One region of the Psychrobacillus sp. NPDC058041 genome, then DNA from elsewhere that is predicted to be linked to it. Evidence: riboswitches for the same ligand, from Rfam matches in the RefSeq annotation. Region 1 holds a riboswitch; the other holds the start of a gene.
What was found. Region 1 has a riboswitch for cobalamin ahead of ACFVR1_RS10060 (ribonucleoside-diphosphate reductase subunit alpha). Riboswitches for the same ligand answer to the same signal wherever they lie in the genome.
Positions count from the first base shown of each region.

Region 2: it holds a riboswitch for cobalamin, as region 1 does, so the genes downstream of both, ACFVR1_RS06405 (ABC transporter substrate-binding protein) here and ACFVR1_RS10060 (ribonucleoside-diphosphate reductase subunit alpha) in region 1, are expected to answer to the same signal.

Region 1 is NZ_JBHVRO010000005.1:177,358-181,796, forward strand. It holds gene ACFVR1_RS10060 (ribonucleoside-diphosphate reductase subunit alpha) at 1-1,622, opposite strand, end outside; cobalamin riboswitch at 1,905-2,082, opposite strand; gene ACFVR1_RS10065 (undecaprenyl-diphosphate phosphatase) at 2,196-3,023, opposite strand; gene ACFVR1_RS10070 (DedA family protein) at 3,033-3,635, opposite strand; gene ACFVR1_RS10075 (metallophosphoesterase) at 3,635-4,439, opposite strand, start outside.
Region 2 is NZ_JBHVRO010000003.1:258,845-263,283, forward strand. It holds gene argS (arginine--tRNA ligase) at 1-1,061, shown strand, start outside; cobalamin riboswitch at 1,984-2,123, shown strand; gene ACFVR1_RS06405 (ABC transporter substrate-binding protein) at 2,251-3,219, shown strand; gene ACFVR1_RS06410 (FecCD family ABC transporter permease) at 3,224-4,207, shown strand; gene ACFVR1_RS06415 (adenosylcobinamide amidohydrolase) at 4,209-4,439, shown strand, end outside.

The sequences.
Region 1 (4,439 bases):
CATCGGATACTATTCAAAGCAAGCAAATGATGCCAACCAAATGTCCCTAGTCCAATCCCACGATATCTAGCATTTGTACGTTCCGCTTGTGGAATAGGAATCATGTTCAAATCAATCACATTATCGAGCATGCGCACTTGTATTTTAATTAAGCGCTCCAATACATCCTCAGGAACTGCTCGTCCTAGATTAATAGATGACAAGTTACAAACAACAAAATCCCCCGCTTTACGTTTCGTCACAATTACATCATCTTCTAATTGAATTGATTCAAATGAAGTGGCACTTTGATTTTGAAATATTTCGGTACATAAATTACTGCTATACACCATGCCAGCATGCTTGTTTGGATTACTACGATTGACTTCGTCGCGGTAAAACATATACGGCACACCCGTTTCTAGTTGAGAACGCATAATTCGTTTCATCAAGTCAATTGCAGGAACGGTTTCACGAGATAATCGGCTATCATACACGCATTCCTCATATTTTTCTCGGAAGGAGCCTTCTCCACGTTTTTCATCATAAAAATCCTCAAGTGAATAGCCTTTTAATTGACGAACTTCATGTGGATCAAATAAATGCCATTCTTCCCGTGCGCTCACTTTTTCCATAAATAAATCCGGTAAGCATACACCTGTAAAAATATCATGCGCACGAAGTCGTTCATCTCCGTTATTCAAACGTAAATCTAGGAAAGTGAAAATATCTTTATGCCAAACATCTAGATAAACAGCGATTGCCCCCTGACGCTGACCTAATTGATCCACGCTTACTGCTGTGTTATTTAGTTGTTTAATCCAAGGAAGTACACCACTCGAAGCCCCAACGAATCCTCGGATAGAAGATCCACGACTTCGAACTTTCCCCATATACACACCGATGCCACCACCAAATTTTGATAATGTCGCTACGTCTGTATTACTATCATAAATTCCTTGAAGACTGTCATCTACTGTGTCTATGAAACAACTAGACAATTGTCCATGAGGCTTCCCTGCATTTGAGAGTGTAGGGGTTGCTACTGTCATATACAAATTACTCATCGCCCAGTAAGATTCCTTAATTTTAGCAAGACGATTTTCTTTCTCGTCCTTCATAAGTGTCATTGCAATGATTAGCCAACGTTCTTGAGGAAGTTCTACAATCGATTTATCGAAGTCTTTTGCAACATAACGATCGAGTAATGTTTTTAATCCAATATATGTGAATAAAAAATCTCGTTCTGGCTCAATTATTTCCGCTAATTGTTGTAGCTCCTCCAAAGAATATGATTCTTTAATACGTTTGTCATACAGACCTTTTGCAACTAATGCTTGTACATTACTTGCAAACTTACTGTAAACTGCGTCTGGTGTTGTTTTTCTATGTACTGCTACCTTTTCATATACATCAGCTAAATGAATACGAGCTGCAACAAATGTCCAATAAGTTTCTTGCTCATCTAAAAAGCTTAATGCTTCAAGTGACATCGACTTGGACCAAGCAGAAGTAGCGCCCTCTGGGAACTTTTTCATCCATCTTTCATGCGATTTGATAAGTGGAGCAATATTATCCTCTCCAAATTCTTTAATTAGATTATGTAATACCTCTTGTTTTGTTGTATTTGAAATTATTGTCATATAAACTCCTCCTTTTTATGAATGTGGTGCTTGGGCTTGGTTATGTGGTGCTCAATACTATTTATGTGGTATTCGCACTGGGTTATGTGGCGCTCACACTTGACTATGTGATACTCGACCTGAGTTATGTGGTGCACGCACCTGAAAAAAAAACAAAAAAGCGATGCCCCAAGCCTCTTCGGCTGAGTCATCGCTCATATTAAAAAGTAGGAAACAACAAGACCTATCTATCGGCTGAAAGAGAGTCTATCGCCCCCACCTCTCAACCCCCGAAGAAAGTGTTGCTTCACCGATGAAGAGGCAGGTCTACTGGCTCGTGTTTCATCCTTCTGTCGACCTTCCCTCGATTGCTCGAAGTGGTTATTTCAACAGTTGTCCACACTTACAGTTGCGGGGACAGCTTCGGCTTTTACCGAATTCCCTTTTAAACCATAAAGGTACCAATTCATCGTTCACATACTATATATTGTGTTTTATGTACTAATACAATCTAACATATTGTGTTTAGTGTTGTACATAGGAACAAAGTCTACATACAAAAGGCAGACATAAAAAATGCCTGCCCACTCTTTTTTACATATATACGATGATCGCCAGCACTACCGCCAACACGATACGATAAATCGCAAATGGTACTAATTTGATTCGCGATACCAATTTTAAGAAAAACTTGATGGAGATAAGGGCGAATACAAATGCACTAATAAATCCTACTATATAAAACCCAATATCATCCATATTAATTTGTTCCCAGTTTTTCAATACAGAAACTAAGCTTGCTCCAGCCATAATAGGAACTGCCATAATGAATGTAAAATCTGCCGCTGTTTTATGACTCATCCCGAATAGTACACCACCGGAAATGGTAGCTCCTGATCGAGAGAACCCTGGCCATAAAGAAAGACACTGTACTAAACCCACTTTAAATGCTTGGCCATAAGAAATCTGATCCAAACTAACAATGGATGGTTTTTTCGGTCCAAACTTATCCGCAACTATCATTAAAATAGCTCCGGCCACAAGACTAATAATTACGTATTCTACGTGAAATAAATAATCATCAATAAAATTTTTAAAAGCAAATCCTAAAACAACTGCAGGAAGCATTCCTACAATCACATGTAACAAATTGAATTGCTTACTCGACTGCTCAGTTTCTATTTTATATAGTCCTACTAAACTAAACAGTCTTTTCCACATAACCACTACTACAGCTAAAATTGATCCTAGCTGTACGACAATTTTAAATGTATTTGCTGAATACATCCCTAAAAAAGTCTCTGTTTTGAGCCACATATCATCCACAATAATCATATGACCCGTGGAAGAAACAGGAGCAAATTCTGTCATACCTTCTACAAACCCTAATATTAATGCCTTTATTAACTCTAAAAATTCCATAAGATCTCCTTAGTCACGTTTTTTGAAATACCAAACTAAAAATATAATACCAACTATCGCTAAAATAATATACACTAAATTGGAGTAAATATCCATATACGCTACAATTTCATTCCAATTTTCTCCAACTGTTGCTCCCACCGAAACTAGCACCGTATTCCAGATTAGAGTCCCTAATGTTGTAAATAAAAGAAATAAGCTAAAGCTCATTTTCGACATCCCTGCAGGAATCGAAATTAGACTTCTAACAAGTGGAACTAATCTCCCGAAAAACACGGTCCAAACACCATATTTTTCAAACCACTTATTTGCTTTTCGAATATCTTTAGTCGTTAGTCGTAAAAGCTTACCATACTTCTGCACAATTTTCTCCAAACGATTTACATCTAATAGTGATCCAATCCAATATAAAATAGCTGCTCCACCAACAGAACCAGCAGTTGAAGCAATAACAATCCCTAACCTGGTCATTGTTGTAGTTGTCGTCATAAATCCACCTAGCGTTAAAATAACTTCTGAAGGAATTGGTGGAAAAATATTTTCTATTAGTATTAACAAAAATACGCCTAGATAACCAAACTGACTGAGCCAGTCCGAAATCCATGCTTCCATTATACTTTCACGTCCTCTAGGTTAATATGAACAGACCATAGTTCCGATTGACTACCTAAACGAATTGGAGGACCCCAAAATCCAAATCCAGATGAGACGATGGCGTGCAGGCTCCCTTTTTGTTTATAGCCATAATCCAGCTCGAATAACTTCCTTGTGAATAAATGATTTGGCCACATTTGTCCTCTATGCGTATGACCAGACACGTGAAAATCTACTCCTTCTTTTTCAGGAATAAGCAAATTTGATGGCGTATGATCCATCACAAACCAAGGAAGGTCACGTTGGTTTGGTACTAATTCGGAAAGCTGTTTTCTTTCTTTATTCGTCAAGTCTTCCCTACCCGTTAAATAAAACGAATCTTCCACTAAAATAGTTTCATCTAATAACATGCGGACATTAGATGCTTCCATCTCCTCCACTAAAAGTGGAATTTTTTTGCCATAGTATTCATGATTTCCGAGTACCCCATATACACCATACGTTGAAGTCAGTTGCTTCATCACTTCGGACATGCCATTTTTAACAAACCAAATTGGATCATCATCCACTAAATCGCCTACTAGTAATATTAAATCTGGTTGTTCTTCGTTTGCTTTTTTCACAAATCTTTTTAAATGTGTTTTATTGGATAATAAACCAAGATGAAAATCAGATGCTACGACTACTTTTAATAGGGTAAGATTTGAATCCCGTTTAGCCATTCTAATTGAAAGTTCACGGACTACTGGCGTATAAGCATTATACGTTCCTTTTATGAAAATAAGCGTCAGTAAGATAAAAACAATCCAACCTATCATTTTT
Region 2 (4,439 bases), on a different contig from region 1:
GTGGGCAAGATATAATTGATATCGCAGCTGCTCTAGTAAAAGAACATGGGGATAAATTTGTGCAAATGTCAGACGAGGAACGCTATAAGGCATTCCGTGCACACGGTTTGAAAGTGGAGCTTGCTAAATTACAAAAAGATTTAGCAGATTTCCGTGTTGGCTTTGACAACTGGTTCTCTGAAACTTCATTATACGAAGACGGTAAAATTGAGGTAGCTCTCAACAAATTAAAAGCAAATGGTCACATTTTTGAAGAAGAAGGAGCAACTTGGTTCCGTTCTACTACTTTTGGAGATGACAAAGACCGTGTATTGATAAAAAGTGATGGTTCCTTCACTTATTTATTGCCAGACATCGCATACCATGAAGATAAATTAGTTCGTGGCTTCGACCAACTGATCAATATTTGGGGAGCAGATCACCACGGGTATATTCCACGTATGAAGGCTGCAATTGAAGCGCTTGGATATGAGCGTGAAAAACTTGAAGTATCTGTTATTCAAATGGTTCAGCTGTATAAAGACGGCGAAAAAATGAAAATGAGTAAACGTACAGGGAAAGCAGTTACAATGCGTGAGCTTGTGGAAGAAGTTGGACTGGATGCAGTTCGTTATTTCTTCGGCATGCGTTCAGGTGATTCGCATATGGATTTCGATCTAGACTTAGCTGTTTCTCAATCAAATGAAAACCCAGTGTATTATGCACAATATGCACATGCACGTATTTGCTCCATTTTACGTTCAGCAGAAACTCAAGAGATGAAGGCTTCTACAGATTCACTTGATTTATTGCAAAGTGAAAAAGAATTAGACCTATTGAAAAAAATCGGTGACTTCCCACAAGTTGTAGCGGATGCTGCAAAACTTCGTGCACCTCACCGTGTTGCAACGTATATCCAAGAACTAGCTGCAACTTTCCACAGTTTTTATAATGCAGATAAAGTACTAAATGCGGAAAACATCCCTTTATCAGAAGCACGTCTTGCACTTGTAACATCAGCACGCCAAACAATCGCAAATGCACTTCGTTTAATAGGAGTAGCTGCTCCAGAAAAAATGTAATTATGAAACGAAACACTTCGACCTCGGTCGGAGTGTTTTTTTTGCGAGATGAGAAAGTATATGGATAATTGTCCTGTGAAACTAGTGTTCATAATATTATAAAAGCTTCCGAAGATACCATTTCGGAAGCACTGCGCTTCATTATCGGATGCTACTAAATTTGTTAGTGCCACCGATTATCTCTGTGCTACTTGCTATTAAAGGATTTCGTGAGTCGACGAGTTTGTTCAGGAGCAGAGGAAGCGGCGGCTTGATGCTTGCCTAACTTGCAAGCGTCCGCCTTAAGAGGAAAACAATCCTAATTACTGGATGGTATGATTACTGCGTTTAATTTAACTAATTCTATCTTCTTAGCGATAAACTGTTCTAAAACTTCTTGTTAGGTACTACTCACTTCGTGGATTGTAGTGAAAGGTGGCGACTCCAGCGGGATGAGTGAGACAGATGAGCTATCACAACGAACGCGTAGCGGCGGTGATAGCTCATCGCTCACCCCGCGGAACGCGTCCACCTGAAACGGAAATCCCCGGTATTATTTTATTCTTTCAAAAAAGAGTAAGAAAGTATTTTTTCTCTAATTATCCAAACCAAACGCATCATGTCTTCACAAGTTCTAAGAGGGCGACGGACAAATATCTACCACAAGATTACCGAAAAAAGTGTAGCTGGAAGTGACAGCGTCACTTCCAGCTACATAATTTCAAAGGTAATAGTGTAGTGGATGTTTCGTCCAAAGCACTTAGGAATCGGTGAAGACAAGATGCTCTTAAAGGGCACCTGCACTTTTCTTATGTGAAATAGCATTAAATTGGAAAAATGAACACGTTAGTTGGAAAACGATATCTTCACACTCCCAGCCCGTTCTTCAAAAATCGATGTCGACAACAAATCGATTTAAGGTATAATGAAAACGATGCATCATGAATATTTTGAACATAAAGGTGCTTGCTAGTTTACTAGTGAGTTAAAAGGGAAGCTGGTTCAAACCCAGCGCGGTCCCGCCACTGTATGTGATAGTACTCTATCACGAGTCAGAAAACCTGCCTTTATGTGTTACACTTTTGTACCTACGAGGATAGGTTCGTGTAAGTCAGCTTGTTATATACATAAACTAGCAGATTTATACCTATTTTATCTCTCGTTCATTGGACGAGAGATTTTTATTTGCACAAAAATGGAGGAATGACAGATGAAGAAGATGTGGCAATTATGGATGGCATCCGCATTAGCAGTATTATTGCTAGTTGGATGTGGGGCAAAAGAAGCAACACCAGTAGATAATAAAGATAATACACAACAAGAAACGGCTGTAAAAGAAGCAACTTTCCCACTAACAATTACAGATGCAGTTGGCAACGAGATCACTTTAGAAAAAGCTCCAGAAACAATTGTTTCTATGATGCCAAGTAATACTGAAATATTATTTGCACTTGGATTGAATGATGAAATTGTTGGGGTAAACGATTATGACGACTATCCTGCAGAAGCGCTTGAAAAAGAGAAAATCGGTGGTATTGAATTTAATGTGGAAAAAATTGTGTCGATGAATCCAGATATCGTATTTGCACATGAGTCAATGTTAGGTTCAGGTGATGCTGGTCTACAACAACTTCGTGATGCAGGTGTGAAAGTGTTTGTTGTGAAAAATGCAGCAGACTTCAATGAAACATATACAACAATTGAACAAATCGGTCGTGCAACTGGAAAATTAGCCGAAGCACAAAAAATTGTAGAAGGTATGAAAGTAAAAGTAGAAGAAGTGAAAGAAAAAATAGCAAAAGTAAAAACGAAGAAAACAGTTTTCGTCGAAACATCAGATGTTCCGGATATTTACACTCCTGGTAAAGGAACTTTCATGCAAGAAATTTTAAATATGGTGAATGCGGAAAATATTGCGGCAGACCAAGAAGGTTGGTTTAAAATCGAGCCAGAAGAAATTGTTAGCCGTAATCCAGATGTAATCCTAGTAATGTATAGTTATGTAGACGGAATTGTTGATAGTGTTAAAGCTCGTCCTGGATTTGATACGATTAATGCAGTGAAAAATAATGAAGTTGTGCAAGTGGATGAAAACTTAACAAGTCGTACAGGTCCTCGTCTTGCGGATGGACTAGAAGAAGTAGCGAAAGCAATCTATCCAGAGGCGTTTAGTGAGTAAAGCCATGATCGGCTACATCTTGTCTATTGCTACTTTAATCGTAGCGATTTGGCTAGGTGTATCGGTCGGATCCGTAAAGGTACCGATCAGCACATTATGGGATACGGGAGCAGACGAAATTGCTACCAATATAGTTTGGAAAATTCGCATGCCAAGGGTTGTACTTGCAGGGCTAGTTGGTGCATCACTAGCAATTGCAGGTGCTGCTTTTCAAGCGTTATTTAAAAATCCGCTTGCCGATCCTTATACGTTAGGAGTGTCGTCCGGTGCCTCAGTAGGCGCCGTGGCTACGCTCTTTTTCGGTATTTCGGTGCCTTTTTTAGGTATATATACGTTACCAATTTTTAGTATGATAGGCGCACTAGTTACGATGCTCCTTGTTATTTCATTCGCCAAACTAGTTGATCGAGCAATGAAAATGGAAACCATTATTTTAACAGGAATCATTTTCAGTTCTTTTCTAGGCTCAGTAATTTCTCTAATGATTGCACTTACCGGAGAAGAGTTACGCCAAATTATTGGCTGGCTTCTTGGAAGTGTATCGATGCGTGGTTGGAGTTTTGTTCAAATGGCATTACCTTTTATCATCATTGGCTCATTTTTATTATGGCTGAATAGAAGAGAGTTAAATGCGATGCTATTTGGGGAAGAACGAGCGAGGTATTTGGGAGTAAATGTGAAAAAACGAAAAATGATGATATTAATAGGCGGATCTATGTTAACGGGAACAGCCGTGGCGGTTTCTGGAACGATTGGATTTGTAGGTCTAGTTGTTCCGCATATGACAAGGCTTTTATTTGGTTCGGATAATCGACATGTATTACCACTAAGTTTTCTCAACGGAGCGGCACTGCTCATCGTATGTGATTTAGTGTCACGTACAATTATTTCCCCAACAGAGCTTCCGATTGGCGTTATAACAGCTTTTATTGGGGCACCTGTTTTTGCATTTATTTTCTTTAGACAACGAAGAAAAGGAGGCGTTTAAAATGTTGAAAATTGAAGGATTATCTGGTGGTTACGATCAAAAATTAATCGTTAAAAACGTCTCCTTTGAAGTAGGAAAGGGAGAGATGCTTGGAATTTTAGGTCCAAACGGAAGCGGGAAATCCACTTTATTGAAGATGATGAGCGGAATTCAACCAAAGGAGTCAGGAGAAGTTTACATTGATGGTAAATCTTTAACAGCCTACTCTTCCAAGGAGTTAGCTAGAAAAATG